4 regions of the Pseudalkalibacillus sp. Hm43 genome follow, and region 1 is predicted to be linked to each of the others. Evidence: predicted binding sites of a transcription regulator. Region 1 holds the regulator's gene; each other region holds the start of a gene.
The links. Region 1 encodes Rex, which represses fermentation and respiration genes when NADH is low (regulators of the CRP and FNR family bind a similar motif). Its sites were predicted from a motif close to TTGTGAAATATTTCACAA; they were not measured.
Positions count from the first base shown of each region.

Region 2: a site for Rex is predicted at 3,796-3,813, ahead of ACXQIQ_RS05385 (cytochrome ubiquinol oxidase subunit I). Genes of this name have one in related genera too.
Region 3: a site for Rex is predicted at 6,150-6,167, ahead of ACXQIQ_RS14215 (AtpZ/AtpI family protein). Genes of this name have one in related genera too.
Region 4: a site for Rex is predicted at 4,175-4,192, ahead of qoxA (cytochrome aa3 quinol oxidase subunit II). Genes of this name have one in related genera too.

Region 1 covers NZ_CM135129.1:2,143,230-2,151,210, reverse strand. The annotation lists gene ACXQIQ_RS11355 (ABC-F family ATP-binding cassette domain-containing protein) at 383-2,311, opposite strand; gene moaC (cyclic pyranopterin monophosphate synthase MoaC) at 2,532-3,017, shown strand; gene ACXQIQ_RS11345 (redox-sensing transcriptional repressor Rex) at 3,042-3,683, shown strand; gene ACXQIQ_RS11340 (twin-arginine translocase TatA/TatE family subunit) at 3,715-3,906, shown strand; gene tatC (twin-arginine translocase subunit TatC) at 3,925-4,677, shown strand; gene ACXQIQ_RS11330 (DUF4305 domain-containing protein) at 5,084-5,290, opposite strand; gene ACXQIQ_RS11325 (CPBP family intramembrane glutamic endopeptidase) at 5,293-6,000, opposite strand; gene groES (co-chaperone GroES) at 6,226-6,510, shown strand; gene groL (chaperonin GroEL) at 6,597-7,981, shown strand, end outside.
Region 2 covers NZ_CM135129.1:1,014,748-1,022,728, forward strand. The annotation lists gene ACXQIQ_RS05370 (response regulator) at 1-207, opposite strand, end outside; gene ACXQIQ_RS05375 (potassium channel family protein) at 577-1,260, opposite strand; gene ACXQIQ_RS05380 (cytochrome d ubiquinol oxidase subunit II) at 1,294-2,325, opposite strand; gene ACXQIQ_RS05385 (cytochrome ubiquinol oxidase subunit I) at 2,337-3,665, opposite strand; gene ACXQIQ_RS05390 (ABC transporter ATP-binding protein) at 3,926-5,728, opposite strand; gene ACXQIQ_RS05395 (ABC transporter ATP-binding protein) at 5,747-7,501, opposite strand; gene ACXQIQ_RS05400 (peroxiredoxin) at 7,731-7,981, opposite strand, start outside.
Region 3 covers NZ_CM135129.1:2,694,612-2,702,592, reverse strand. The annotation lists gene atpD (F0F1 ATP synthase subunit beta) at 1-719, opposite strand, end outside; gene ACXQIQ_RS14250 (F0F1 ATP synthase subunit gamma) at 783-1,643, opposite strand; gene atpA (F0F1 ATP synthase subunit alpha) at 1,725-3,233, opposite strand; gene ACXQIQ_RS14240 (F0F1 ATP synthase subunit delta) at 3,259-3,807, opposite strand; gene ACXQIQ_RS14235 (F0F1 ATP synthase subunit B) at 3,804-4,349, opposite strand; gene atpE (F0F1 ATP synthase subunit C) at 4,427-4,639, opposite strand; gene atpB (F0F1 ATP synthase subunit A) at 4,742-5,452, opposite strand; gene ACXQIQ_RS14220 (ATP synthase subunit I) at 5,478-5,858, opposite strand; gene ACXQIQ_RS14215 (AtpZ/AtpI family protein) at 5,855-6,085, opposite strand; gene upp (uracil phosphoribosyltransferase) at 6,332-6,961, opposite strand; gene ACXQIQ_RS14205 (serine hydroxymethyltransferase) at 7,346-7,981, opposite strand, start outside.
Region 4 covers NZ_CM135129.1:1,419,415-1,427,395, reverse strand. The annotation lists gene ACXQIQ_RS07650 (DUF1697 domain-containing protein) at 1-472, shown strand, start outside; gene ACXQIQ_RS07645 (hypothetical protein) at 474-1,031, shown strand; gene ACXQIQ_RS07640 (FAD-binding oxidoreductase) at 1,159-2,502, shown strand; gene ACXQIQ_RS07635 (hypothetical protein) at 2,541-3,167, opposite strand; gene ACXQIQ_RS07630 (sigma-70 family RNA polymerase sigma factor) at 3,160-3,696, opposite strand; gene qoxA (cytochrome aa3 quinol oxidase subunit II) at 4,284-5,231, shown strand; gene qoxB (cytochrome aa3 quinol oxidase subunit I) at 5,280-7,214, shown strand; gene qoxC (cytochrome aa3 quinol oxidase subunit III) at 7,217-7,813, shown strand; gene qoxD (cytochrome aa3 quinol oxidase subunit IV) at 7,815-7,981, shown strand, end outside.

The DNA.
Region 1 (7,981 bases):
CCTGCATACGAATCTATTCATGTATATGAGTGCATAAACGGTGAATATCCATGAGCATATTTATACAAAAGAGCTGTATGTTCGTGTCGAATGTAGTCGGAACGCGATGTGGAAAAAGCTTATCCACAAGTTGTGAACATTGTGGAAAACGTTCGGAACACTTGGGAAATAAACACCTGGTCGTGTGAATAACTGTTTGTGGATAATTAGAACAAAATCTGTGGATAATGTGGAAAAAACGACATTAAAACCGAAAAAGTGCTATTTAACCTGTGTATAACCCTGTGGATTCTGTGTATATGTGTATCTACTTATAAACAAAAAAGAGAGAAGATTTCAACATGTTCGATTCAACATGCAAATCATTCTCTCATTTCCCTGATTATACAGATTGTAATCCTTCCCATTCTTCCATCAATGATTCGAGTCCTTCATTTGCTTCCTCAAGCTTTTGGTTCAACTCTTGGCTCTTCTCATAATCCTGGAAGACGTCTGGTTGGCTCAGTTCATGTTCGATTTCCTCGATCTGTTGCTCATAAGCCTCAATCTGTCCTTCAAGTTCTTCAATACGGCGAAGTCGTTTCCGCTCTTCTTTTTTTGCTTGTTTATCGTTTTGGAACTGTTCTTTCTGGTCACTGACGTTCACATCTTGATTCACGTTCTGTTCTTCACGCTCGAGACGTTCAAATTCAGCTTGTTCGGCTTTCTTTTCCAAGTAATAATCATAGTCCCCAAGAAAGTTCTCCAATCCAGATGTGGATAACTCGATGACTCTTGAAGCGATCCGGTTGATGAAATAACGGTCGTGGGAAATAAAGAGGATCGTACCTGGAAAATCAATCAGAGCATTCTCCAAAACCTCTTTACTATCTAAATCTAAATGGTTCGTCGGCTCGTCCAAAATGAGCACATTCGCTTTCTGGAGCATCAGTTTCGCAAGCGCGAGACGTGCCTTCTGACCACCACTCAATTCATTGACACCTTTCAGGACATCGTCACCACTGAACAGGAAGTTCCCCAATACAGTACGGATATCTTTTTCCTGATGAGTCGGAAACTCGTCCCAAAGCTCATGTAAGACCGTTTTCGTGCTATTCAGATCCGCTTGTTCCTGGTCGTAATAGCCGATTTTGACGTTGGAGCCGAATTGGATCGCTCCACCTAGCTTCCGATCAGGGTGCATGATCGTTTTGATCAATGTCGACTTTCCGACGCCGTTAGGTCCAACGAGCGCTATGCTTTCTTCACGCTGAATGTGAAGATCGATGTCGTCGATTAACGTTTCTCCTTCATAACCGATCGCAAGCCGGTTCAATTTCAGGACATCGTTCCCGGTTTGACGCTCGATTCTAAAGCCGAACTGGGCTGATTTCTCACTGCCATCAGGTCGGTCGAGGACCTCCATCTTCTGAAGCTGCTTCCGTTTACTCTGTGCCCGTTTCGTCGTTGAAGCACGGGCGATGTTCCGCTGGACAAAATCCTGAAGCTTCGCGATTTCCGATTGCTGCTTCTCGAACTCTTTCAAATCTTGCTCGTATTGCTCTGCTTTGGCCTCAAGGTACTTACTGTAGTTTCCGAGGTACTTCTTACTCTTCGTCATCGAAATCTCATAAACTTGTGTGGCCACCTTGTCTAAGAAGTACCGGTCGTGGGAGACAATTAATAATGCACCCGGGTAGGATTGCAAGTAACTTTCCAGCCAATCGAGGGTCTCGATGTCCAGGTGGTTCGTAGGCTCGTCCAAGATTAATAGGTCCGGCTTCGTCAGTAGAAGTTTCACAAGAGCTAGTCGTGTCTTTTGTCCACCACTGAGGGAAGAGATCGGCTTCCCATAATCCTCTTCGTAAAAACGGAACCCATGAAGGATCGATCGGATGTCATTCTCGTACTGATATCCGCCTTTCAGCTGGAACTTCTGCTGAAGTGCATCATATTCAGATAGCACCTTCGCATATACGGTCTCATCATTCAAAACGTGCTCTTGTCCCATTTTCGTTTCGAGCGCACGGATTTGTTCTTCCATTTGGTGGAGATGGTCGAAAACCTTAATCATCTCTTCCCAAATCGTATTGTCAGATTCTAAGCCTGCATCTTGCGCAAGATATCCGATTTCGATTTCATTCGGCTTCATGACAGCGCCAGAATCGTAGGATAGCTGTCCGCTGACGATTTTCAGCAACGTCGATTTTCCAGCTCCGTTCCGTCCGACTAGGGCAATTCTATCCCGCGATTGTACTTCAAGTTTAATATTCGATAAAATAAGGTCAGCACCATAATATTTGGTTATGTCTTGGGCTTGCATGACGATCATGTTGTTACACCTCTTTCATACATGGTGGTTACAGCGTGCTGGCATTGAATGAACCTGCCGAAACCCTCATAACACCATGGAAACACAGTTACTATTAGTGTAGCTTATGATGGAAAGCTCAGGCAACTCTACAATTTTCAACGATTTGTGATATTTTTACTGCAATCATGCCTTACTTTTTGATAAAAATGGTGTATAGTCTCTTTTAGGTGGTGATTGAATGGGCGATTTCACGCATTTTAACGAACAAGGTCGCGCCAGGATGGTGGACATCTCTGAAAAAGAGGAAACGGTAAGGACGGCTCGCGTGAGAAGCAGCGTCAAAGTTTCCGAAGAGATTTATGAAGCGATTCAAGGAAACCATGTGAAAAAGGGTGATGTCTTATCGGTTGCCCAGGTCGCTGGGATCATGGCTGCGAAAAAGACGCCCGATATCGTACCCATGTGTCATCCATTGCCACTGAAATCGGTAGATATCTCTTTTGACTGGATAACAGAGGGAGATTATGAATTGTTGATTGATGTGACCGTGAAGACGAAGGGGAATACCGGAGTTGAAATGGAAGCATTGACAGCTGCATCTGCCGTCGGCTTAACCGTATACGATATGTGTAAAGCGATTGATAAAGGAATGGTGATCGGCCCGACCTATCTATTGGAAAAAACGGGTGGGAAAAGCGGAGATTACCTGTACGAAAACGAGTAGTGTTCTACTGATTGGAGGAACCTAATGAGCGTTGATGATCAAAAAATACCTCAAGCGACCGCAAAAAGGTTGCCGTTGTATTATCGATTTCTAAAAAACTTATCCTCATCAGGGAAGCTGCGTGTTTCTTCTTCCGAGCTAAGTGAAGCGGTCAAGGTTGATTCTGCGACGATCCGCAGAGACTTTTCCTATTTCGGAGCACTAGGGAAGAAGGGATATGGCTACAATGTCAATTATCTGCTCACCTTTTTCCGAAAGACACTCGATCAGGATGAAGTGACGAAAGTGATGCTGATCGGTGTAGGGAATTTAGGGACAGCCCTTCTGAATTATAACTTTTTGAAGAACGACAACACTCGAATCGAGTTAGCATTCGATGTAGACGAGAGTAAAGTCGGTACCACGATCAGTGGAGTACCGATCCATCATTTGGGAGATTTGAAGAAACACGTTACGAAGGACATGTCGGTCGCGATTTTGACCGTTCCTGCTCAAACCGCCCAAACGGTAGCGGATGAGCTGGTCGAAATCGGTGTGAACGGGATTCTGAATTTCACCCCCGCCCGCTTGAACGTACCAGACAATGTCCGAATTCATCATATTGATTTAGCTGTAGAACTCCAATCATTGATCTACTTTTTGAAAAATTACCCGTTGGATAAATGATCTGAGAAAGATACTTGAGGAGGTGACCAATATGCTTGGTCCAGGAAGTTGGATTATCATCGGAGTCGTCGCACTATTGATCTTCGGTCCGAAAAAGCTGCCTGAGCTTGGAAAAGCAGCAGGAAAGACATTGCGTGAATTCAAGACCGCAACGAAAGGGCTTGTGGATGACGACGATACAGATAAGAAAAAAGATGACAAGAAGAACAGAGATGAAGACTAGTTAGGAAGGTAGTTTTGTATGACGAATCAACAAATGACACTTCAGAAACATATTGAAGAACTACGAAAAAGGATATTCATCGTCATACTTGTATTCATAGCGGCGTTCATCGCCGGATTCTTCCTAGCAATGCCATTGATTCAGTATTTGAAGCAGACACCAGAGGCTGCAGGCTTAGAGTTGAACGTATTCAATCTGACCGACCCTCTGCGTGTATTTCTGGATTTTGCTTTTCTGATAGGCATATTGATTACTTCACCCGTCGCGCTCTACCAGCTTTGGGCGTTCATCAGTCCAGGCCTTTATGAGAAAGAGCGTAAGGTGACGTTGATGTACATCCCGCTTACCTTCATCTTGTTTGTAGGCGGACTTTCGTTTTCTTACTTCATTCTATTTCCATTCGTCATCGACTTTATGAACGGACTGTCCGATCTGCTTGGAGTAGAAGAAGAGTATGGAATCAATGAATATTTCCATTTCCTTTTCCGTCTGACATTGCCATTCGGAATCCTGTTCCAGTTCCCTGTCGTCATCATGTTCTTGACGAGACTCGGACTCGTGACACCCGACTTTTTACGTAAAATTCGAAAGTATTCCTATTTCGTATTGCTCGTGCTTGCAGGGTTGATCACACCACCGGAACTGATTTCGCACATGATGGTGACCGTACCGTTGATCATCCTTTATGAAGTCAGCATCTTTATAGCAGGTTTCGCTTACAAGAAATCACAGCAAACAGCGGAAGAAGCAGAACAGTCAGAAGAAGAATAAATATAATGTGAAAGCGGCCGAACTGGCCGCTTTTTTCAGTTTAGAGGGGCTTTCTGTCCTCAAAAGTGGCAGAAACCCGAAATGAAGGATAGAAAGAGGTGCTTACTGTCCTCCAAAACAGCAGAAACCCGAAATGAGGGATAGAAAGAGGTGCTTTCTGTCCTCAAAAGCAGCAGAAACGCAAAATGAGGGATAGAAAGAGTCGTTTGCTGTCCTCCAAAACAGCAGAAACCCGAAATGAAGGATAGAAAGAGGTGCTTTCTGTCCTCAAAAGCAGCAGAAACGCAAAATGAGGGATAGAAAGAGTCGTTTGCTGTCCTCAAAAACAGCAGAAACCCGAAATGAAGGACAGTAAGAGGCACTTACTGTCCCTTAAAGCCATAACAAAAGGATTGACCCCCGAGGATCAATCCTTTTTCTTCATCTGCTTTATTTTTTTACGTAACTCGAACATTCGGTATGCGTTGAAGAAGTCATAGGCAGCGAGTGCCATGTTCAGGATCGGCCAGAACGACCAGACGCCGTCTTCTCGTGCATAAAAGATGGCCAAGTACGTAAAGATCACGCCTAGTATCAAATAGGCAAATATCCAGAAGGTTGGTGAAAATCTCATAATCAGCCTCCAATAATGAATTGCATGTTCTCTAGTTGTTTTTCAAGTTTCATGATCTCGTCTCGAAAGACGACCTGGACGAGCATGACCGTCGTATTGACAGCCACATGAGCAATAATTGGTACAATCAATCGTTTTGTTTTCACATACAGGAAGCTGAGTGTGAAGCCCATCGCCGCATACACCAGAATGTGGCTGAAGTCACGGTGGACGACAGCGAACACAAGTGAACTGATTAGTGCAGCAATGAAGAAGTTCGTTCGCTTATAGAGTGTACCAAAGATTACCTTCCGAAACACGATTTCTTCCAATATAGGACCGAAGACAGAAACCACAAGAATCAGAAGTGGCACTGACAACGTCAGCTCGACGATCATTTCTGTATTTTTTGAACCTGGTTCGACGCCTAAAAATTGCATCTCAATCGTAGCAGCTACAATCTGTGCTGTGAAAACGATCGGAATACCTAGGATCGACCAGCCGATCGTTGCAGGAACACTAGCGCGTTCCTCACGATCCTCCCGGTTCCGCCATTCCGGCAGTAAAATCAGAAAGATGATCACGATTCCGATTGAAAAACTGATTACGTTCCAAAGCCCAGGGATCTTTTCACGAGGGACATCGAGACCGATCAGAATAGGTCCGCCAATGACCCCGGAAAGTAAGATCAATATATAAGTGATGAGTACCCATCCATAACGTTTATTCAAACTGTTCTCCTCTTTCGTGACAGATTCAATGCCCCATTTTAACATACTATTGCCAATAATACCTTTCTTATGACTTCGCGCTTTTCTTTACAGAAACCTAACAAAAATTTTCAGGTTATCTCTTGCAAAAAAAATGAAAGTTGATTAATATTATAAATGGAATTAGCACTCACCTATTTAGAGTGCTAATAATTAAAATCAAAATCCTTGAGGAGGGTGTTTCACTTGTTAAAGCCGTTAGGTGATCGTATTGTCATTGAGCTTGTTGAAAGCGAAGAAAAAACCGCTAGCGGAATCGTACTTCCAGACTCTGCGAAGGAAAAGCCGCAAGAAGGAAAAATCGTTGCAGTAGGTGCAGGTCGAGTAACGGATAACGGAGAAAAAGTTGCACTTGAAGTATCTGAAGGCGACACAGTTATCTATTCAAAATACGCTGGTACTGAAGTGAAATATCAAGGTAAAGAATACTTAATCTTACGCGAATCTGATGTACTAGCAATCGTAGGCTAATCCATCCGAGATTCTCTTTTTAACAGTTAAAAATTGAAAGGGAAGTCTTTCCCTACATACAACCAATCAAGGAGGTTCTTTAAACAATGGCTAAAGATATCAAGTTTAGTGAAAACGCACGTCGCTCCATGCTTCGTGGTGTGGACGCTCTTGCAGATGCTGTAAAAGTAACTCTTGGACCAAAAGGACGTAACGTGGTTCTTGAGAAGAAATTCGGTTCACCTCTAATCACGAATGATGGTGTAACAATCGCAAAAGAAATCGAACTTGAAGATGCATTCGAAAACATGGGTGCAAAGCTTGTATCCGAAGTTGCAAGCAAGACGAATGACGTTGCTGGTGACGGTACGACTACAGCGACAGTCCTTGCACAAGCGATGATCCGTGAAGGTTTGAAGAACGTAACATCTGGTGCAAACCCGATGGTCATCCGTAAAGGTATCGAAAAAGCGACTGCTGCTGCAGTTGAAGAACTTAAGAAAATTTCTAAGCCAATCGAAGGACGCGACTCAATTGCACAAGTTGCTGCAATCTCTTCTGGTGACAATGAAGTCGGTCAATTGATTGCTGAAGCGATGGAGCGCGTTGGAAACGACGGCGTTATCACAATCGAAGAATCTAAAGGATTCGCTACAGAGCTAGAAGTCGTTGAAGGAATGCAATTCGACCGCGGATATGCTTCTCCTTACATGGTTTCTGACTCTGACAAAATGGAAGCAGTCCTTGAGAATCCTTATATCCTTGTAACTGACAAGAAGATCTCCAACATCCAAGAAGTTCTTCCTGTCCTTGAGCAAGTGGTACAACAAGGTAAGCCGATCCTAATTATCGCTGAAGATGTTGAAGGTGAAGCTCTTGCAACACTCGTTGTGAACAAACTTCGCGGAACATTCAATGCAGTTGCTGTCAAAGCTCCTGGATTCGGTGACCGTCGTAAAGCGATGCTTGAAGACATCGCAACATTGACTGGTGCAGAAGTGATCACAGAAGACCTCGGTCTTGATCTTAAATCTGCAAACATCGGTCAACTAGGTACAGCTTCTAAAGTTGTCGTTACGAAAGAAAACACGACAATCGTTGAAGGTGCTGGAGACACTGAGAAAATCGCTTCTCGTGTAAACACACTTCGTGCTCAATTAGAAGAAACAACTTCTGAATTCGATAAAGAAAAATTACAAGAGCGTCTTGCGAAGCTTGCTGGTGGAGTAGCTGTCATCAAAGTCGGTGCAGCAACTGAAACTGAATTGAAAGAACGTAAGCTACGTATCGAAGACGCATTGAACTCAACTCGTGCAGCAGTTGAAGAAGGAATCGTTTCTGGTGGTGGAACTGCACTTGTAAACGTCCTGAAAGCTGTTAAAGCGATTGAAACTGCTGGAGACGAAGAAACAGGTGTGAAAATCGTTCTTCGTGCACTAGAAGAGCCAATCCGTCAAATCGCACACAACGCTGGTCTTGAAGGATCTGTTGT
Region 2 (7,981 bases), 1.1 Mb from region 1:
CTTTCGGATCAATAACGTGGTAATCGTCTTTATAGACTTGATTTGAAAAACGGCGCAATAATTCTGTATTCTGAGAATCAGATTATAGAGTTCAGTCATATGAGATGCTTTACTTGTCCGAATTGTTGGACTGTTCAACTTATGTACGATCCGGAGTAATTCAGTTTTATAGTGTGCGACGGCTTCTACTTTGGCATTGTTCGGCATCTTGTAACTCCTCTTTCCAATTCACGAACTTCAGAAGGATTCACCATATATTGAACGAAAAGTAAAATTATGTATAACTTTGTCGTAATTTGACGTTTGTTGTTATTTTATCATATCTTAAATGTCGGTAGTTTTTAAGCCTTTTTTTCTAGTCCTATGTCATCCTTACCATACCCCGCGTGAACCGGGCAAACATTTCACGCCCATATATCAATAAATGAGAGGGTCGAACTAGTTTGTCGATGGTTTGTCGCGTTGATTGGCTTATATGTAATGGAAAAATTAAAGCTGCTCATTGTGCGGAGCAGCTTTTTTTGCATAATAAAAGGTTGGTAGTGGAATCTACCAACCTTCTTTCTACCTATTATATTAGTCCATTAATAAATGTTTCTCTAATCGGCTGATATCAGCGTCTGCGCCGATGACAATCAAGATATCTCCTTCCAGAATCGTATGAGTCGCTTGAGGAGATACAACGATATCATCACTGCGTTTGATGGCCATGACGTTACAGCCATAATTCGCTCGAACATCCAATTCAATCAATGTTTTATCATGCATCTTTTTACTTGCAATCAATTCCACAATGCTATGTTCATCTGATAATTCAAGATAATCCAGTACGTTGTTGGACATGATGTTGTGTGCGATCCGTTGTCCCATATCACGTTCCGGGTGGACAATTCGGTCTGCACCGATCTTGCGCAGAACTTTTTCGTGATAATCGTTTTGTGCTTTCACGGTAATATGTGCAACACCAAGCTCTTTCAAAATCAATGTTGTCAAGATACTCGCCTGAATGTTGTCACCGATTGCCACAATCACATGATCGAAGTTCCGGACCCCTAGACTTTTCAAAACGTTCTCGTCTGTCGCATCCGCAATTACCGCATGAGTCGCAATCGATGAAAACTCGTTTACCCGATCCTCATCACTGTCAATTGCAAGTACTTCCATGTCGTTATTACTCAATGAACGGCAAATGCTACCTCCGAAACGCCCAAGACCAATCACAGCAAATTGCTTTTTCACAGCTACTCCTCCAATTGCCATTAACGTTCAATCTCATCATATTGTATCATATTTTCATATGATTTTTCTTGAATCTCTCGTCCCTTCCACATACTTAGCATCGAATAGGAACATTCTCATCAAGAGGATCAATGACGGAATCAGCAATAAGAGTCCTGCAATAAATGCAATGACAAGTGCAACCCCCATCGTTTCGTTTGTAAATCCTGTGTCAATCGTAATATATGGATACAGGATATAGGGGAGATGAGACGCTCCATAACCGAAGAACGCGAAGAAAAATTGCAGCATGACAAAAATGAATGCTGTACCATACCTTTTATTTTGATAGACAAACCATACCGCGATATTGAAACAAATGAACGATATGATGAAAAAGTACGAGTAATCCAACATCCTGTTGAAATGCTCGATGTTATGGCTTCTTAGAGCCAGGAATACGAGAAAGCTCGCTAATATCGTAGGAGGGCTCCAGAAAAGGGCGAATTTCCTGAGAAGCGCCAAAGCCTGGGTATCTTTCGCTTTGCTCGCATAAAAGGATAAAAACATCGCACTGATATAGAGCACACTGACGATCGCCAAGAATACAACCGCCCAAGAATAAAAGCTTGTGAACAACTCTCCAACGAGAAACACTACCGAGTCGTTTTCGACCGTTATGAAACCACCTTCAGAAATCGTTAGAGCGGTAGACAAGGACGCGGGAATCAATAAGCCTGTAGCACCATATAGGAAAGTATACAAATGACTCTCCTTCGCCCCATAATTACCGAAAGCATAGAAAGAACCACGTATGGCAAGAAGCACTAGAGCGATACTGCCCGGGACTAGCAAAGCCGTTCCGTAATAATAAGCTGTACTCGGAAAGAATCCTACTAAACCGACAAAGAAGAACACGAAGAATACATTCGTCACTTCCCAAACCGGAGATAAATACCGACTGATGATGTTATTGATGATATGGTCTTTCTTCGTAATCGTCCCGTAATAGGCAAAAAATCCTGCTCCGAAGTCAATCGATGCAACAATCAGATACCCGTACAAGAAAATCCATAAAACAGTGATTCCGATCAGCTGTATTTCCATCATAACCCTCCTTACCGATCCATTTGTTCAAATTCGGTTTCCACTGGATTGTTCCTAAACATTTTCAATAGTACAGTCGTACAGATCCAACCGAGCACGACATAAAGTGCAAAGAATAGGATGAACATGGATCCTACATGTTCACTGGTGGTCGCACCATCCTTCGTTTCCATCACATGCCACAAGATCCACGGTTGTCGCCCCACTTCTGAGAAGATCCAACCAAATTCAATGGCCAGCATGGCTAATGGACCTGAAATGACGATTGCCCATAAAAACAACTTAGATAGACTCCATGCCTTCTTCCATTTACTCAAAATGAGATACACAGTGGATAAAGCTGCGAGAAACATACCGATTCCGACCATTGCGTCGAAAAGATAATGGATGAAGAGCGGTGCCCTTTCATCTTCAGGAAATTCCTCCAAACCGATCACTTCCGCATTCGGATTACCGTGAGCGAGTATACTGAGAAAATTCGGCAGCCGAAGACCGTATTTCACTTCATTGTTTTCATCAAGTACACCACCGACAATCAAATCTGCCCCCTTTTCAGTTTCAAAATGCCACTCTGCTGCAGCTAGTTTTTCAGGTTGATATTCTGCCAGATATTTACCTGAGAAGTCCCCGATGACTGCCGTCGAAATCGCAAATACGAATGCCGTCACCATTGTGAAATGCAGGGCTTTTTTATAATAAGCGCTTGGCCCTTTTTTCAAAATCAGAAAGGCTGTCAAGGCAGCCAGAACGAAAGCGGAAGTCAAATAGGCAGAAGAGATGACATGTGAAGCCTTTGTAGGTGTTGCCGGATTAAACATTGCAACGAGGGGCTGGATTTCAGTAATTTGACCGTCCTCAAGCTTGAACCCCTTTGGTGAGTTCATGAACGCATTGACTGTTGAGATGAAAAATGCCGATAAAGTCGACCCGATGACGACGGGAACGGAAATCAACCAGTGATAATATGGATTTTTGAATCGATCCCATGTGTATAGGTAGATTCCTAGGAAAATCGCTTCAAAAAAGAACGCAAACGTCTCAAGAAAGAGTGGAAGACCGATCACTTGCCCTGCTACTTCCATGAAGCTTGGCCACAACAAGGATAATTGTAGTCCGATACAGGTCCCCGTCACAACGCCGACTGCTACTGTGACGACGAACCCCCTCGTCCAACGTCGGGCAAGCAAACGGTAATGCTCATCATTCCGGCGGATTCCGATCCACTCAGCCCCGCTGATCAATAACGGCACTCCCACCCCCAGGGTTGCGAATATGATATGAAAACCTAACGTCATACTGGTCAATAAACGACTCAGCATAGCACTATCGAGTTCTGGCATCTAAAATCCCCCGCTTTTCTCTGCATAGTATCCATTCCGTACAAGTCATAATTCTTTACCCTAAATCGGAACTCCTGAAAACGATACGAGACGAGTAGTACATTTATACTCTTACGATTCAGTGAAGATATTGTGATGAATCTCACAATTCATTCCACCTATATCGTATCAAGTACCAGTGAGTTTGTGAAGTATTGAGCATATTGTCAGATTTAAAAAGAGTGGAACCTGCTGGACACAGGCTTCCACTCTCTTCTGTATTACATGGCGTCCAACATTCTGAACTGGGAAACGATCAGATCGTAGTATTCACCTTTTTGTTTCATCAATTCGTCATGGTTCCCTTGTTCAATGAGGGTACCATGATCGAGAACAAAAATGTTGTCTGATTCCCGAATTGTAGATAGTCGATGTGCGATGATGATCGCTGTTCGACCTTTAAGAAGTGTTTGTAGAGCGTTCTGGATTTTCAACTCTGTCTCGGTATCAATACTTGCAGTCGCTTCATCCAAAATGAGAATTCTTGGATCTGCAAGCAATGCTCTCGCAAATGAAATCAACTGTCTTTCACCAACCGACAACACATTACCTCGTTCTTCAACTTCGGTTTCGTATTGATTATCCAGCTTTTCAATGAATGCACTTGCACCAACGGCCTCAGCCGCTTTAATGACTTCTTCATCTGTTGCATCTGGACGACCGAACCGGATATTTTCCATGATCGTGCCGGAAAAAATGAATGTGTCTTGAAGAACGACGCTGACTTTTTGCCGTAAACTATCCAGCTTCACGTCTTTAAGATCGGTCCCATCAATCTCGACAGCACCTTTCGTCGGATCATAGAACCTGCTGATCAGGTTGGCGATCGTTGTTTTACCTGATCCCGTATGACCGACGAGAGCGACCGTTTCACCAGCACCTATCGTGAGATTGATGCCATTCAATGCTTTACGTTTCTCATCATACGCAAATTCCACATCTTTGAATTCAATCTTACCATCGATTTCTTTGAATGTAATGGCATTTTCACGTTCAGAAACATTTGGTTTTTCATCTAAAAATTCGAAGATCCGTTCACTAGAAGCCATTGCAACCAACAGCTGGTTATACACTTGACCCATACGTGAAATCGGTTCCCAGAACATGCCGAGATAGAAAGCGAATGTTACGAAAACGCCGTAATCCATCCCGTTTTGAATCAAATACACACCAAACCAGATCAAGATAGCCGTTCCGATTGCATTGGACATTTCGACGAACGGACGGAAGACGGCACTCTTCTTCGTTGCATCCTTCCAGCTTTCAAACGTTTCCCCATTCACACCTTTGAAGAATCCCATGTTCTCCTTTTCCTGTGTATAGGATTGGGTAACACGGATCCCCTGAATACTCTCGTTTAAATGGGAATTCATTTTTGCTTGTTTAATCCGGACCGTCTGCCAGGAACGACGAATATTTCTTCGAAGTCTTGTTGATATGAAAAACATGATCGGCAGGATGATCATGATGGCCAGCGTCAATTGCGGACTCAACACGAACATGATGATGATAATCCCGACGAGCAGAAGGAAGTCCATCAAAAGATTGATGACCCCGTTCGTAAACAGTTCCTGCAACGAGTTGACATCATTGATGATCCTCACCAGGATCGAACCGCCCGATCGCTGATCGAAGAACCGATGGGACAATCGTTGGATGTGTTTGAACAGACCCTGACGGATGTCGTAGATGATGTATTGTCCGAGCTGATTCGTCCACTTGATCCGGAATGAGTTTGCAATCCAGGAAAGGATATATAAAGCAGAAATCCCGATGATCAGTTGGATCAGTAACGTTTCATCCTTGTCTTTGATTGCATGGTCGAACAAAAGAACCCCGATGAAAATCGGAATGACCAATCTTACCCCTGTTGTAATGAGCATCGTTATGATTGCTTTCGGAAGCAGATTGGATTGGTAAGGCTTCATATATCCGAATAGGCGGAGCATTTGCTGCCAATTGAACTGTTTTTCAATCGCCTGGTCTTGAGAATAATGAAATCGTTTATTCGTATTCGAACTCAACTTGTTTCACCCCCATTTTTAACCTGTTTGTCTTTGTTTAATGACTTCTTTATCTTTATACTGGATGTCATAGACGCGTCGGTACATGCCATCCTGTTCAATCAGTTGTTCATGCTTCCCTCTCTGGGCGACCTTACCTTCTTCAAGCACCAAGATTTCATCCGCATGTTTGAGCGACGAAATACGATGAGCGATGATGAATGTTGTGCGGTCCTTCATCACTTCCTGGAAAGCTTTTTGAATCTTGAATTCGGTTTCCATATCAACAGCACTGGTTGCATCGTCCAGGATGAGGATACTTGGATCAGAAAGAATCGCTCTTGCGATGGCAATTCTCTGCTTCTGTCCACCGGACAATCCCATTCCACGCTCTCCGAGAACGGTGTCATAACCGTCTGGCAGCTCCATGATGAACTCATGTGCTTGCGCACGTTTTGCAGCATCGACAACTCTTTCAATCTCAATATCAGCATCTCCATAAGCGATGTTGTCCCTTATGGTAGAAGAGAACAAGAATGTTTCTTGGAGCACGACTCCGACATTCTTCCGAAGAGATTTGATCGAATATTCCTTGATGTCTCTTCCATCAATGAGGATTGAACCTTCTTTCGGTTCATAGAAGCGAGAGATCAACTGGGTAATCGTCGTTTTACCTGCTCCCGTTGCACCTAGGAGACCGATTGTCGTTCCTTTCGGAGCTTTGAATGAAACATTTTTCAAAGCTTCTTCATCTTCACTTGCATATTTGTGCGTTACATTTTTGAATTCGACATCTCCATTCATCCGTTTGATGTCCAAAGGGTTCTCGACGTCTTGAATGTCTTCAGGTTCATCCAATATTTCTAACAGACGTTCACCTGATGCTTTTGATTGGGAGAACGTATTGATGACGAATCCGAGCATCATGATCGGCCAGATGATGTACCAGACAAGACTGAAGAACGCAACGAGCTCACCTGGTTGTAGATCACCATTGAATACGAGGAAACCTCCATAAGATAGAAGGAACACGACACAAAGGTTCCCGATCAGTTCCATGAGTGGGAAGTACTTTGCCCAAATGTCTGACGTGTTCAAGTAGTTATCTCGATAATCCTTATTGTTATTTACGAACTTACCAATTTCGAAATCTTCACGGGACAATGATTTGATCGTGTTGATTCCACTTACGTTTTCCTGCACTTTCGTATTCAATCGTCCCATCGATTTACGGATACCCCGGAATGCGGGATGCACTCGTTTATCGAACCGGTAGACGGCAATAGCCAGGAAAGGAAGCATTCCTAAGGTCACCAATGCCAACGGAATGGAGTAATAGAACATGACCGCTAAACTGAACGAAACCAACAACAGGAAGTTGATGATTTGTGCGAATCCGAAGGATAAAAAGAACCGAAACCCCTCAACATCCGCCGTCAAGCGTGACATCAGGTCTCCGGTCTTCGCATTGTCATAGTATCGAAACGGTAAGTATTGGAGCTTCTTATATAAAGCTTGCCTTAACTTATATACCGCCGTAACCCCGAACAAATCACCAAGATATTGATGAAAGAAGGTAGCTGTCCCTTTGATCATCATGATGAAAATGAAACCGATGGCCAAATATGGGATCCACCTATATTGTTCTTTCAGGATGACTTCGTCGATCGTGAATTGTAACAACATCGGATATACGACGGTTATTCCGGATACAAACAATAACGAAAATACGGATAAAAGGAAGTACTTTCGATAAGGCCAATAAAACTCTTTCAACCGCTTAAACGTATCCAAATTACACACCTGCCTTTTATGTATTGTTTAAAAAGTCATAATATAAATAATATAACGGAATCCGAAATAAATAACCATAATTTTGCTTAAATTGATGGATCAGGTTTTAGATTGAACTGGGAAATCCCTTGTTTCAAGTGTGCATCTACAATACGTATGAATATTCCGAATATTATATGCCGTAAAAAAAGAGACTGACTTAGAAGTCAGCCTCTCTTTCAGGCTTAAATTACAAAGTTTCTTGACCTGGCTTCCAGTTTGCAGGGCAAAGTCCGCCAGTTTGAAGAGCTTGTAGTACACGTAGCGTTTCATCAACGTCACGTCCGATGTTGTTGTGGTTCACAACAGAGTACATGAGCTCGCCTTCTGGGCTGATGATGAATAGTCCACGAAGTGCTACACCTTCTTCTTCAATTAGAACACCATAGTCATCAGAAACTTTGTGGTTCGTATCTGCTGCTAGTGGATATTTCAATTGTC
Region 3 (7,981 bases), 550 kb from region 1:
TGCTCGTCACGGAAGTATTCCGCCATTGTCAATCCAGTCAGGGCAACACGTTGACGTGCTCCTGGTGGTTCGTTCATCTGACCGAATACCATCGCTGTCTTTTTGATAACGCCGGAATCCGTCATTTCGTGGTAAAGGTCATTACCTTCACGTGTACGCTCTCCAACACCTGCGAATACGGAAATACCACCATGCTCTTGAGCGATGTTGTTGATAAGCTCCTGGATCAATACCGTCTTACCAACTCCTGCTCCTCCGAACAATCCGATCTTACCACCCTTAACGTATGGTGCAAGAAGGTCAACGACTTTAATTCCTGTTTCAAGGATTTCAGTCTTTGTTGTTAATTGGTCGAATTTTGGAGCTTCGCGGTGAATCGGATCGCGTTGTACGTCTGCGCCGATTTCCTCATCAAGGTCGATTTTCTCACCTAATACGTTAAAAACACGACCTAATGTTGCGTCACCTACTGGTACCGAGATCGGTGATCCAGTATCAATTGCTTCCGTTCCTCTTACGAGTCCGTCGGTGGAAGCCATCGCGACGGTACGAACAGTATCATCACCAAGGTGAAGTGAAACCTCAAGCGTCAACTCGATGTTCTTTTCGCCCTCAGTGGTTTGGACTCTAAGTGCATTGTAAATCTCAGGCAGGTTCCCGCTCTCGAACTGTACGTCGACAACTGGACCCATGACTTGAGTGATGCGTCCTTTGTTCATGTTTTTCCCTCCTAACGTCCTTTTGAGGATGCTTTTATGTTTCTGACCACATGGTCGAAAGGTCTATTCAAGCGCAGCTGCTCCACCAACGATCTCGGTGATCTCTTGTGTGATCGCTGCCTGACGTGCACGGTTGTAGGAAAGCGTAAGACTGCCGATAATATCGTCTGCATTATCCGTCGCACTCTTCATCGCTGTCATACGAGAAGCATGTTCACTTGCTTTCGCATCCAGTAAAGCACCATAAATCAAGCTTTCCGCATACTGAGGAAGCAATTCTTCAAGAATTTCTTCTTCAGATGGCTCGTATTCATAGGAGCTTTTCGCCTTTTCCTCTCCTGCGATGTCAGAAAGTGGCAACAACTTCTTTTCTGTGAGGTCCTGTTGGATCGCACTCACATAATGGTTGTAGTACATGTACAGCTCATCGTACTCTTCGTCCGCGAATCGTTTCACAGCTTCACTTGCAATGGATTTGATTTCCGCAAATTCAGGTTGGTCATCAATTCCTACAATGCTGTCAAGGACAGGCATGTTGCGGTTTTTGAAGAAGCTGAGTCCGACTTTACCGACGACGATGATCGTATACTCATCAGTCGACTTATGTCGTTCTTTGATCGTACGGAACACGTGACGAAGGACGTTACTGTTGTATGGACCGGCTAGGCCTCGGTCTGAAGTGATGACGAGGTATCCAGTCTTTTTGACAGGTCGAGATTGAAGCATTGGGTGACGGGCATTTGAGCTGCCACTTGCAATACCAGATACGACCTCTTGGATTTTATCCATGTAAGGTACGAAGGATTTCGCATTGTTTTCAGCCTGGTTCAATTTCGCAGCTGAAACCATCTCCATCGCTTTCGTAATTTGTTTCGTCTTTTTCGTAGAATTAATACGCGTTTTTATATCACGTAACGATGCCACTCGTTTCACCACCTTTATAAAGGGGACGAAATGGTGTCCGTCCCATTATGATCCGTTTGAAAGCGTCGGTTGATCTAAAAATTACTCAGATACAACGAACGTTTTCTTGAATTCGTTGATTGCGTTATTGAAGTCGTCTTCTTCAGGAAGGTTTCCAGTTTCACGGATTCCAGCAAGCAATTCCTTACGGTTATGATCTAACCAAGTATGGTATTCTGCTTCGAAACGTGTGATATCTTCAACTGGAATATCGTCTAAGAAGCCGCGCGTCAACGCATAAAGGCTGGCAACCTGCTTTTCAACAGCAAGTGGCTTGTGAAGGCCTTGCTTCAATACTTCAACCGTACGAGCACCACGGTTCAATTTCGCTTGAGTCGCTTTATCAAGGTCAGATCCAAATTGTGCGAATGCTTCTAGCTCACGGTAAGATGCCAAGTCAAGACGTAGCGTACCGGATACTTTCTTCATCGCTTTGATTTGTGCGGATCCTCCAACACGGGATACGGATAGACCTGCGTTTACCGCTGGACGTACACCGGAGAAGAAGAGATCGGATTGCAAGAAGATCTGTCCGTCTGTAATCGAGATAACGTTTGTCGGGATATAAGCCGAAACGTCACCCGCTTGTGTTTCGATGAATGGAAGGGCAGTAAGTGAACCTCCGCCTTTCGCATCACTCAACTTCGCTGCACGCTCTAGTAAGCGAGAGTGTAGGTAGAAGACATCCCCTGGGAATGCTTCACGACCTGGAGGACGACGAAGTAGTAGTGACAGTTCACGGTATGCAGCCGCTTGTTTAGAAAGATCATCATAGATCAACAATACGTGCTTACCGTTGTACATGAATTCTTCACCCATTGTTACCCCAGCATATGGAGCAAGGTAAAGAAGTGGAGCTGGTTGGGACGCACTCGCTGTTACGACGATTGTGTAATCAAGTGCTCCGTGCTCACGTAGTGTTTCAACAACACCTGCAACCGTTGATTCTTTCTGACCGATTGCAACGTAGATACAAATCATATCTTCGTCTTTTTGGTTCAAGATCGTGTCGATTGCGATTGCTGTTTTACCTGTTTGACGGTCTCCGATGATCAACTCACGCTGACCACGACCGATCGGAATAAGGGAGTCGATCGCCTTGATTCCTGTTTGAAGCGGCTCGTGTACGGATTTACGATCCATAACACCTGGTGCCGGACTTTCGATTGGACGAGTTTTGGAAGTCTCAATTGCACCCTTACCATCAACTGGTTGTCCAAGAGAGTTAACGACACGTCCTAGAAGTTCTTCACCTACAGGTACCTCCATGATACGGCCTGTACGCTTCACTTCATCGCCTTCACGGATATCGACATAAGGTCCAAGGATGATGATACCGACGTTGTTTTCCTCAAGGTTTTGGGCCATACCCATTACACCGTTGGAGAATTCAACGAGCTCACCAGCCATGACATTGTCTAATCCATGGACACGTGCGATTCCGTCACCGACTTGGATGACAGTACCGACATCACTTACTTCTATTTCAGAAGAATAGTTTTCAATTTGTTGTTTAATTAGCGAACTAATTTCTTCCGCTTTTATGCTCATGAATTTCACCCCTATCGTACTCGTCTCACTCGGAGACTAATTGACGTTGAATTCGGTTCAACTTACCACTAACACTTCCGTCGAAGATACGGTTACCGATTTTGACTTTGATCCCACCGATCAAGTCTTGATCGATTACGTTTTCGACGCGAAGTTCTTTGACGTTGATACGTTCAGAGAATGTTCTGGAGATCTCCTGTTGCTCTTCTTCAGTAAGAAGGCGGACGGAGTAGACCGTAGCATCTGCAATGCCGCGCTCTTCATTCGCCAGTAAGATGTATTGGTCGACCATATTCGGAATCATTGCTTCGCGTTTACGGTCTACCATCAATAAAATCGTATTGTGAACAGGTTCAGAAACTTCAGATCCGATCACCTTCGAAAGCAAGCTTTTCTTGTCTTCGGCAGAGATTTTCGGATGGTTCAAGATGGTGAGTAACTTCTCATTCTCTTCGATGATGGATTGAACGCTGCGAAGCTCTTTTTCGACTTGATCAAGAGAGCCTTTCTCTTTTACAACATCAAATAGAGCTGCTGCGTATCGCTTTGCTACAGATTCTGTGTCCTTGCTCATCGACCTTCGCCTACCTCTTTAAGATAATCATTCACAAGTTTCTGTTGAGCTTGCTCATCCAATTCCTTGGTGATTACCTTAGAAGCAATTTGTACAGAAAGTGTTGCAACTTCATTACGCAACGTTTGTACAGCTTGCTCTTTTTCACGGTCGATTTCAGAAAGTGCAGATTCCTTCATGCGGTTTGCTTCTTCACGAGCAGCGCGAAGGATGTCCTCACCTTGTTGCTCACCTTGCTTCTTAGCTGCTTCGATCAATGCTTGTGCTTCTTTACGTGCTTCTTTCAAAGCCGCAGTCTGCTCATCTAAGTATGACTGAGCTTCTTTTCGGCTTTTTTCAGCTTCGTTTATTTCGTTAGAGATATGCTCTTCACGCTTTTTCATGATGCCCATCAATGGACCCCATGCATATTTACGCAGTAAGAAAAGTAAAACGATGAACGCTAGTAACTGGAACAGGATATCTCCTGTATTAACACCGGCACCCGCACCCAAAACAAGATTGTCAGGATTCAAGAAATGCACAGCGGTTCCTCCCTTCATTGGTCATACATAAGGAATGGCGAGGTCTCACACAGACTTCGCCATTATGAAAACTTCGGTAGAATCGTTACTCGTTATTAACCACCAAGTACGATGAACGCGATAACGACACCGATGATTGGAAGTGCCTCAACTAGTGCGATACCGATGAACATTGTTGTTTGAAGCGTACCACGCAATTCTGGTTGACGAGCGATTCCTTCAACTGTACGTCCTACGATAAGACCGTTACCTACACCGGCACCAATTGCCGCTAGACCTACTGCAATTGCAGCTGCGATTAAATTCATTTAAATTTCCTCCTTGGAATTGTATTATTTTATAATTTCTTCCCATTATGGGGTTGTACACAGAGTTAAAATTGAACCTTTTACTGTAGAGCTTTGTGAGCTCTAGTGTTCATCACTGACTTTATGTGCCATGTAAACCATTGTCAGCATTGTAAAAATGAATGCCTGGATGACACCGACAAAGATACTGAATCCTTGCCACACCATCATCGGTAGGAAGGATAAGACCCCTGCAAAAATTCCTGCAGTACCAGCTCCTGCTAACAAGGCTAGCAATACTTCACCGGCATAAATGTTACCGTAAAGTCGAAGACCTAGTGTCAACGTGTTGGCGAATTCCTCAATGATTTTCAAAGGGAACATAAATTTCATCGGTTTGAAGAATTCACTACCGTATGATTTAGTTCCTTTCACTTTGATCGCGTAGAAGTGAGTCAATACGACTACCATTACAGCGAGTGTCAATGTGATGGTTGGATCAGCTGTTGGTGATTTCCACCAAAGCTCATGATCGATCGCGATTGCAAACGGAAGTCCTAACATGTTCGAGACGAATATGTACATGATAATCGTCAAACCTAGTGTCAAGAATCGACCTCCAGTCTTCCAGTCCATGGTGCTGTTGATGATTCCTTTTACAAAATCGATCAGCCATTCCATGAAGTTCTGCATACCAGATGGACGCATTTGCAAACTACGTGAGCCGAGTACGGCAATGATGAACACAATTACAGAAGCAATCGTAATCATCAGGATGTTCGATGGGTTAAAAGTTAAACCTAATAGTTCAAGATGTGGCGCTTCGTGTTCCAATTCTTTCACCTCTCTTCCCCAAAGTTCAGTTTCGTTTTGATGCAAAGTAAAAATCTATCAACATGATGAGATATATCATGAGTAAACCTACGACTACGGAAATCAAGTCAAAGTATTCAGGAAATCGGGTCGCGACCAGAACGGCAAGCCCGGCGGTCATCAACCTGGATAAGGAGCCCATCGTCCGAACCTTCGTGCCTTCAACGACAGCTTGTCCGACGCGGTCGATCTTGCGATGCATCGACCATACGTTCAGAATGCTCACAGCAATTCCCAACAACAGTCCGAGAAAGACTGTTTTGTAGCTTGTGAACCCCCAACCTAGTACGAAAATCGAAGCTAAGTATAGTCCGTATTTTATGTATCGACGGAACGCATTGTTGTAAGTTGAGAGGTTTTCGGTCATTGTTCGCCTTCTTCTCCAAAAAATCGCTGAATTAACTTGATGGTCCCGTAAACTCCTGCTGCCAAGCCAAGAAACAGTCCGATGATCATAAGAAACGGTGCTGTGTCAAAGGTACGATCCAACCACATGCCTCCGAAAATGCCGACCAGAATGGTACCGACGAGTTGCGAGAGGATTCCAGACATGAGAGCCATTGAATGAAAGGGTGATCGTTTATCAGTGCGCATTTGCCGCACCCCTTTTCTTTGGACTTGATTTTGAGGTCATCAGGTGAGTCAATTCCTGATTATTTTGTGGAGTATTTTACGAGATTCGGATGTAGCGAAAAAGCTTTATATGATGCGTATGAAAACCTTATCATACATCCTTTGTAAGAATACTATAGCCACTAGTACATGTCAATTGCGTTACAGGCAATTTCTATGGTAAGATTTGAAAACTTTTTGAACCTTTTGGCTTTATGTTTTCAACGTTTATTTCGTACCGAACAAACGGTCTCCTGCATCACCTAAACCTGGTACGATGTACCCCTTTTCGTTCAGGTATTCATCAAGCGCTCCGAGATAGATGTCAACATCAGGATGTGCCTCTTGGACCATTTTGACGCCTTCAGGAGCTGCGATCAGACACATGAGCTTGATATTCTGTGCGCCACGCTTTTTCAGTGACTCGATTGCTGCCACTGCAGAACCGCCTGTTGCAAGCATCGGATCGATTACGATGAGTTCACGTTCTTCAACATCACTTGGAAGCTTCACATAATACTCGACCGGTTGGAGAGTTTCAGGGTCGCGATATAATCCGACGTGCCCTACCTTTGCCGCTGGAATCAGCTTCAGGATCCCGTCGACCATTCCTAGTCCTGCACGAAGGATCGGTACCAATCCAAGCTTCTTACCCGCAATTGTATATGCTTTTGCTTCCGAAACCGGTGTTTGGACCGTTACTTCTTGGAGTGGTAATTCTCGGGTGATTTCGAATGCCATCAATGCTGCCACTTCATCGACAAGCTCACGGAATTCTTTCGTCCCTGTCGATACATCACGAATGTATGTAATCTTATGTTGGATCAGCGGGTGTTCCAGAACGTGTACTTTACTCATTCATCATCTCTCCTTCAAAAAGTTTATGAGGTTTGTAACTTGTCTTAAAACCTGAAAGAATACGAACTTAGCAGGTTTTTTGCCTCTCGAAAATTGTACAGAAAAAAGGTGTGAAGTTCAACACGAATCAGCAGGAAATAACAGGAGAAGCCAAAAACAGTACCAAAGTGATAACTGCCCAAAATGATCTGCAGTACCTCTGCAGTACTCAACTGTACCAGGTACCATTTTGTAACCCTTGTGCCGTAAGGGTTTGTATTTGGTGCCTGGCACCGATTGAAATCCCTTGTGCCCCAAGGCGTCCGAGTCGGTGCCAGGTACTGCACTTTCATTCAAATAAAAGAGGCGACCTTTGCGGGTCGCCTTTCCTATTAATATAGGGTTCTATACGTAGAGCTCATATTTTGAGGATAATTTTTCCACACGTTGTGCTGCTTCTTGTTGCTTGGCTTCGTCTTCCGGGTTGCGGAGGACGAGTGCAATGATGGATGCAATTTCCTTCATATCTTCTTGCGTGAATCCTCTTGTCGTCACAGCTGCCGTTCCAAGTCGTAGTCCACTCGTGACGAACGGGCTTTCCGGATCGAAAGGAATCGTGTTTTTGTTTGTTGTAATACCGACTTCATCTAGAAGGTGTTCGGCAACTTTACCTGTTACATTCATACCACGGACATCCACGAGCAATAAGTGATTGTCAGTACCACCCGATACAAGTGACAGCCCTTCTTCTTTTAATGCTTCACCAAGTACGCGTGCGTTGTCTATGATGTTCTTGGAGTAGTCTTTGAAGTCCTCTTGCAACGCTTCACCGAACGCTACTGCTTTCGCTGCAATGACATGCATCAATGGACCGCCCTGAATTCCAGGGAAGATCGACTTGTCGATTTTCTTCGCGAACTCTTCCTTACAGAGGATCAATCCGCCACGAGGTCCGCGCAACGTTTTATGAGTCGTAGACGTAACGAAGTCTGCATACGGAACCGGGCTCGGATGGAGACCAGTCGCGACCAATCCAGCAAT
Region 4 (7,981 bases), 720 kb from region 1:
AATTTTTACGTCAATGGGCTTTGAGAATGTGAAGACGTATATCCAGAGTGGGAATGTCATTTTTGAAGCGGAGTATCAGGATGCCAGAGAATTGACAGGACGGATTGAGGTAGAGCTTGAAGGTGCGCTCGGCTTTGCCGTCCCTGTCATTGTAAAAACAGCAGAGGAATGGCAGGCGGTGATGGAAAAGTGTCCGTTTGATGTCGATGCGTTAAGAGAAGATGAAAAGCTGCACGTTTCCTTTTTAGCAGAAGAACCGAGTAGGGAAGGAATCCAGAAGCTGAAGGAGACCGAAAGTGACATCGACGAGTTCAAACTCCAGGGGACGACCGCCTACGTCCTTTGTCGGCAAGGCTACAAAAAGACCGTCTTCTCCAACACATTCCTTGAAAAGAAACTGAAAGTCGCTGCCACCACCCGCAACTGGAACTCCATTATGAAGATTGCAGAGATAGGCAAAGACGGAGGATGACATGATACATCGACTAAATGAAAAAGAAGAGAAAGTCTATGAAAGAGCTACAGAGCTCTTGATACAGAACTACAAAGCGATCAAGTTAATGGACGAAGAATCTATTAAGATTTTTCAAACTCACATGAATTTCATCCAAGGTTTTGTATACAGATCGATGAAATCGGCTGCAAAAGAATTGTACGGAATAGATCTAATGGGAACAGGTATAAAAGCACATAAGTACGTATCACCTGAAGCGTTAGAACGATATTCACAAAATAAGAAAGAACCCTTTATAGGTGAACACGTCGTATGTAAGAACCTCTATTTTAAAAAGATCATGGAAGAACTCAAGAAAGATGACCCAGATAAAAAATTGGTTTTAGAACAACTGTCAAAGTATTATTTCACTGCTTATATAACGAGAAAAGAAGACGATTTGTTGAATGAGTTAGGTCTTAGACAAGTGATGGTTAAAGATGGGGATTGGGATGGCACCAGTGTTTTTAAGCGATATGAAACTACAGGGATTAAATTGATTGAGAACTCGTACTATCCACTTGTGAAGAATAGATAAGAACAAGGAAACTCCAATATATTGTCATCAACAATGTGGACAACTGACAGCCTAATATCTTTCGAACAGGATAAACTCCCACATCATACACTAACTATCTAGATTACGTTTGGTGGGAGTTGAATATATGGGATCTACACAGTTAACCGGGCGGGTCATCTATAAAGGAGACCTCGGTTATGAAGAAGCGATTAAGAACTGGAATCCTTATGTTGATACCTTTCCTCTTGTCTTTGTTTTTGCCCAGAACGCAAGGGATGTAAGTAATGGCATCAAATGGGCACGTGAGAATGACGTACCATTACGCGTCAGAAGTGGTCGCCATGCGCTGGATAAGAACCTCTCTGTTGTAAAGGGAGGGCTTGTGATTGATGTTAGTGATATGAATAAAGTGACCATAGACAAAAGGAAGGGACTTGCAACTGTTCAAACGGGTATTCTTGTCGGTCCCCTTGTAAAGGAATTAGCCTTGAATGGTTTCATGGCCCCGTTTGGCGACAGTCCAACCGTTGGGATCGGTGGAATCACGATGGGCGGGGGATTTGGAGTGGTCTCAAGGTCGATCGGACTGATCAGTGACAACCTCCGCGGACTTGAAATGGTCGATGCGAAAGGTAGAATCGTTACAGCGAATGCACACCACAATGAAGATTTATTCTGGGCATCGAGGGGTGGTGGCGGAGGGAATTTCGGTTATAACACGGAATACACATTCAGAGTTCCTCGTGCGCCGGAAACCGCCACTGTTTTTAATATCGTATGGCCATGGGACCAGCTTGAATCGGTATTTAGAACCTGGCAACGATGGGCTCCGTTTGTAGACGAACGATTAGGCTGCTATCTAGAGATATATAGTAAAATCAACGGGCTCTGTCGCGTTAATGGAATTTTCCTGGGAACGAAAACCGAGGCGGTCAGATTACTAGAACCTTTAACGACAACAGGAACACCAACACAAGTCGATATACAATCTTTGTTCTACCTTGACGCGATCAATTACTTAGATCCTCCTCAGCCAATCCCTGAACAATCATCACAGAGTGTGAAGTTTTCCTCTGTTTGGTCACTGGATCTTTGGTCGGAAGAACCGATTTCCATTATGAAAAATTACCTTGAAGAAGCCACTGGAACAGAAGCCAATTTCTTTTTTGAGAATTGGGGTGGGCAAATCCGTCGAATACCGAAAGACAAGACCGCCTTCTATTGGCGTGAACCGTTATTTTATTCGGAATGGAACGCGAGCTGGAATCAACCGAAAGATGAAGCCAGGAACCTTGCTTCCGTTGAAAAAGTCCGTCAACAACTTCAACCGTTTGTAAAAGGATCCTATGTGAACGTACCGGATCAGAATATTAAAAACTTCGGAGAAGAGTATTACGCCTCGAACTTCGAACGTTTAAGAAGAGTGAAGGCGAAATACGATCCCGAAAACTTCTTCTGTTTTCCACAAAGTATTCCACCAGCTCCATAATGGTCTTAAGGGTCATCATCTATTTCCTCATGATGACCCTATTCCTCTTTCTTCGTATCCCCGTAGGAAACCCTAATAATCACATCGGCATAAAATTCTCCATTTAAAAGGACTTCGTATCTCCATAAGCCGCCTTCTGGAACCTCAAATGTCGGGGTGTAACGTTCTAAGCTTGGATACCCTGATGAAGGATTCGTGATTGTAGTTGGAGGCACCACCATCAACTTTTCACCAGTTTCTTTATGGTAAGCATTGATCGTTAGCTCCTTACCTTCATAGGTTTTGAAGGGTTCGGTGAAATGAAAGAGATACCCGTATGGTTTACCTGCTGTAAGTGCTGGGTCAGGATAAACAGACAATAAAAGCTTGCCGTCTTCTTTATAGTCTTGTCGAGCTTCCCAATTCACCTCTTTTCCTTCATGTGCCACGTTATACCCATTAAAGAAATCCATTTGACTGGCACCAAAGTATACGATTCCGAAAAGCAAAGACAACGAAACTGCGATGCTTAATCCGAAGTTCCAATAACTTCGTTTCGAGTGAACGCCTTTGTTTTCCCGTATCCCATGAAAGACCTTTTCTTGATGTTGCTCGTCAAAGGTAAAGTCTTTGAACTTCGTTTCTTTTAAATGTGGGCGAAGTTGCTTAAGATGTTTATTAAGCATTGAAATCACTCCCGAGTTGATCTTTGAGAATTTTTTTAGCCCTAAGTAGCCTGGATTTGATCGTGTTTGGATTCACATTCAGTAAGTCACTGATTTCCGGAACATTCAACTCTTCGTAAAAATAGAGGAAAATGACCTCTCTGTACTTTAATGGTAATGCCAACACGTGGTTTGTGACCTGTTCTTGCATCGAGTTTTTCAAGACGATTTGATCCGTTGACTTTTGGATGCCGAAAATCTGCTGCGCATCTTTTGCTAGTTTTACAGTTCGGTAATGCCAGCTCCTCAAATAATCCTTGCAGTGGTTGATCGTTATTTTCAGCACCCATGTTTTGATGCTCGAATTCCCTTTGAATTGATGCAGGCTTTGATACACCTTGATGAAGGCTTCCTGAGCAAGGTCTTCAGCTGTGGCGTAATCTTTTACATAGGAAAAAGCGACGTGCATTGCATCGGTCCCGTAATCCTCCATCAACAGCTGGAGGATCTCCTCATTTGTCGCGGACTCCCAATTCGAATACTCAATCATACAATCACTCCGCATAATCTCTTTACAAAACAGACGACTCCCAGTTGGAAAAAGGTGCACTTTTAACTGAAAAAGATCTCCAATCGCTTCATTATGTAAAAAAGCTGCCTAGAAAGTCTGTGAAAATGGACCTTTTGCGCAGCTTTTTGAGTGTGTAATGACAATATGGGGCTTTGTTATGTAAAACTTGGTGTTGGTTTTAGAAAAATCACTGGTGGTTTTAGAAAAATGACGGCTTGTTTTAGAAAAATCAGCTTCGGTCTTGTAAAAACGAGCACTCGTCTTGTAAATCGGTTCATTCTTACTACAAAACCCCATAAGGAAAAGGACGGTTCACAAAAGAACCGTCCCTCATTTTCAATAAATCCATTAGGAAAGGACGGTCCCACGGGGATCCGTCCTACATTTTTGTCCAGATTGTGACTGTTTTCAGACAACTGACAAAGGTTTGTCAAAAGTTTTTTGCGATTTAGTGACAACGTTCAAAACTTCACAAAGTCCGCCGAAAAACCTGATATATTAGGGTCAAGAACTTTAGATGATAGTGATTTTCATAGATTTTAGCAAGGAGAAAGAGGGGAACGTGTATGAAACTCAAGTTGGGTTTGTTTGCGCTCATGATGTTTGTGCTCTCCGTCCTGACGGGGTGTGAACAGCTGACTGTGCTCGATCCGAAAGGACCGCAAGCGGAACGGTTAGCGAGTGACATCATTTTTACAATGATCATGATGGCAGGTATTGTGATTGCCGTACTGGTGTGGCTTGTGATTATGCTCGTCAAATATCGGGCATCCAAGCAGCCGGATGACTATGAACCACCACACATCGAGGGGAACCCATGGGTGGAAGGGATTCTCGTCGGGATTCCGGTCATCATCGTAGCCATCCTGTCCGTCGTTTCTGTTCAGAGTAACTATATCGTTGAATCGGCACCACAAGGATACGAAGACAAAGAACCATTGGTCGTTTATGCATCTTCCTCTGACTGGAAGTGGCATTTCAGTTATCCGGAGCAAGACATTGAAACAGTCAACTACTTATACGTTCCGACCGATCGTCCGCTAGAATTCCGACTCTACTCACACGGACCGATCACGAGTTTCTGGATTCCTCAGCTTGGAGGACAGAAATACGCGATGAACGCCCATGTCACAACGCTGCATCTCGCGGCTGACGTAGAAGGCGACTTCATGGGACGGAACGCCAACTTCTCTGGTAAAGGGTTCGCCGAGAACACGTTCGACGTAACGGCGATGTCTCAACAAGAGTTCGACGAATGGGTAAAAGAAGTCAAAGACAACGCGGATCCTCTGACTGAAGAGAAATTTGAGGAACTGCTTGAGCCAGGTCACCTTGGACGCATGACGTTCACCGGAACACAGCAACAATACGAACCGGCACCGGAACATCACCACGAAGGTGACAAGTACGAAGAACACGATATGCACAAGGAAGACGAAAAGAAAGATGGCCATGACCATCACGCTTCCTCTAAAAAGGGAAGCGAAAGCAACGATCATAAACACCACGAGTAAATGAACGGGTTTTACCGATTATAGATATCTTGAAAGGAGTCAAATCGTATGGAATTCTTTGAACGATTTGCCATACCACATCCGAGTTTCGCGATTTACGCTTCCATGGTCGCAGCCGCACTTACGTTGGTTGCCGTCCTCGCAGGGCTTACTTACTTCAAAAAGTGGGGATACCTTTGGCGCGAATGGTTGACGACTGTTGACCATAAGCGAATCGGGATCATGTATCTCATCTCGGCACTCTTGATGCTGTTCCGAGGTGGCGTCGACGCGATCATGATGCGTGCCCAGCTCGCTGTACCTGAGAACGAGATTCTGGATGCGCAGCACTATAACGAAATTTTTACAACGCACGGGGTTGTCATGATCCTGTTCATGGCGATGCCTTTTATCATATTCTTCATGAACTTTGTCGTACCGCTTCAAATCGGGGCGCGTGACGTTGCGTTCCCACGATTGAATGCACTCAGCTTCTGGCTGTTCTTCATGGGTGCGATGCTGTTCAATATCTCATTCATGGTCGGTGGATCACCGGACGCAGGGTGGACATCGTACTTCCCGCTCGCTGATGGCGAGTCGGTCGGTTCGCACTACTATATGATAGCGATCCAGATTGCCGGAATCGGTACACTCTTGACCGGGATCAACTTCCTGACGACCATTTTGAAAATGAGAGCACCAGGCATGACGCTTATGAAGATGCCGATGTTCACATGGTCAATCCTGATCACAAGTGTCATCATCATCTTCGCATTCCCGGTATTGACGGTTGCTCTCGCATTCGGAACGATGGACCTCCTATTCGGAACACAGTTCTTTACGCTCGATAACGGCGGAATGGCGATGCTTTGGGCGAACCTGTTCTGGGTTTGGGGACATCCTGAAGTGTATATCCTGATTCTGCCGGCATTCGGACTTTACAGTGAAATTATCTCGACGTTTGCACGTCGTAATTTATACGGATACAAGTCGATGGTCGGATCAATGGTCTTGATTTCACTCCTATCCTTCGTCGTATGGGCCCACCACTTTTTCACAATGGGTCAAGGCGCATTCGCGAACAGCATCTTCTCCATCACGACGATGGCGATTGCGGTTCCGACAGGAGTCAAGATCTTCAACTGGTTGCTGACACTATGGAAGGGTAAAATCGAGTTCACATCACCGATGCTGTATTCGATCCTATTCATCCCGCTCTTCACACTTGGTGGAGTGACAGGGGTCATGCTTGCAATGTCAGCGGCGGACTATCAGTATCACAATACGATGTTCCTGGTCGCTCACTTCCATAACGTGATCATCCCTGGTGTCGTATTCGCGATGCTTGCTGGACTCACGTACTACTGGCCGAAGATGTTCGGCTTCATGCTGAACGAAAGAATAGGAAAGTGGACGGCATGGTTGCTATCGATTGGATTCATACTCGCGTTCATCCCGATGTATATCACAGGCTTGGACGGTCAAGCACGCCGTATGTACACGTATTCTGAGTCTACTGGATTTGGTCCGATGAACATGGTTTCCTTTATCGGAGCTGCGATCATGGCAGTCGGATTCGTACTGATTGTGTACAACATCTATCACAGTGTCCGTTATGCTTCACGTGATATCGGTGCTGACCCGTGGAATGCGCGTACACTTGAGTGGGCGACGCACACACCAGTACCACACTATAACTTTGCAGTTACACCGGAAGTCGCATCCAGCGAAGCACTTTGGGATGCGAAGAAGAAGGGGCATGAGCTGTTTAAAGGCGAGTATAAGAAGATTCACATGCCGAACAACAGTGGTATACCGTTCATCATGAGCTGTGTATTCTTTGTATGGGGCTTCGCGCTCATCTTCAGCTTATGGATTCCGGCGATCATTGCAACGATCGCAATCTTCGTCTTCATGACAATGCGTTCATTTGAAATCGATCACGGTCATTACATTTCTGTGGAAGAAATCGAAGACACAGAATCAGAAATGCGAGGTGCTTAATTATGAAAATCGATCACTCGCTGCCGTTAGAATATAGTACAGAAGAAAATAGATTGAAGATCTTCGGATTCTGGATGTTCCTAGGTGCGGAAATCATGTTGTTTGCGACGCTATTCGCGACGTATTTCACACTAGAAAACCGCACAGGGAATGGTCCGGGTGGGGCTGAGATTTTCGTGATCACGCCGGTTCTCATTGAAACGTTCTTGCTTTTGACAAGTAGTTTTACAATCGGACTGGGAATTCATGCGATGCGTCTCGGTCGCCAGAAGGCGATGCTGTGGTTCTTCGGAATTACGCTCGCCCTCGGGCTTGGATTCTTAGGCGTAGAGATTTTCGAATTCTTTACGTACGCACATGAAGGAGCAGGCATCCAAACGAGTGCGTTCACGTCGATCTTGCTCACGACACTTGGAACACACGGAGCGCACGTAACTGTCGGATTGTTCTGGGGTCTCTACATCATGATGCAAGTGAAGAAGCGTGGCTTGACGCCTGAAACAGGTAACAAGTCGTTCATCTTCTCACTGTACTGGCACTTCTTGGACGTTGTTTGGATCTTCATTTTCAGTTTCATCTATTTGAAAGGAATGTTGTAATATGAGCGAACTCTTTCCTCGTAAACAGATCATGGGATTTGTCTTCTCATTGGTACTGACGGCAGTCGCGATGGGCGTCTATTTCTTCGACATGTCGTATGCAGTCGCAATGACGGTCCTTCTGATCACGGCGTTCCTTCAAGCGGGCCTACAGCTCGTCGTGTTCAT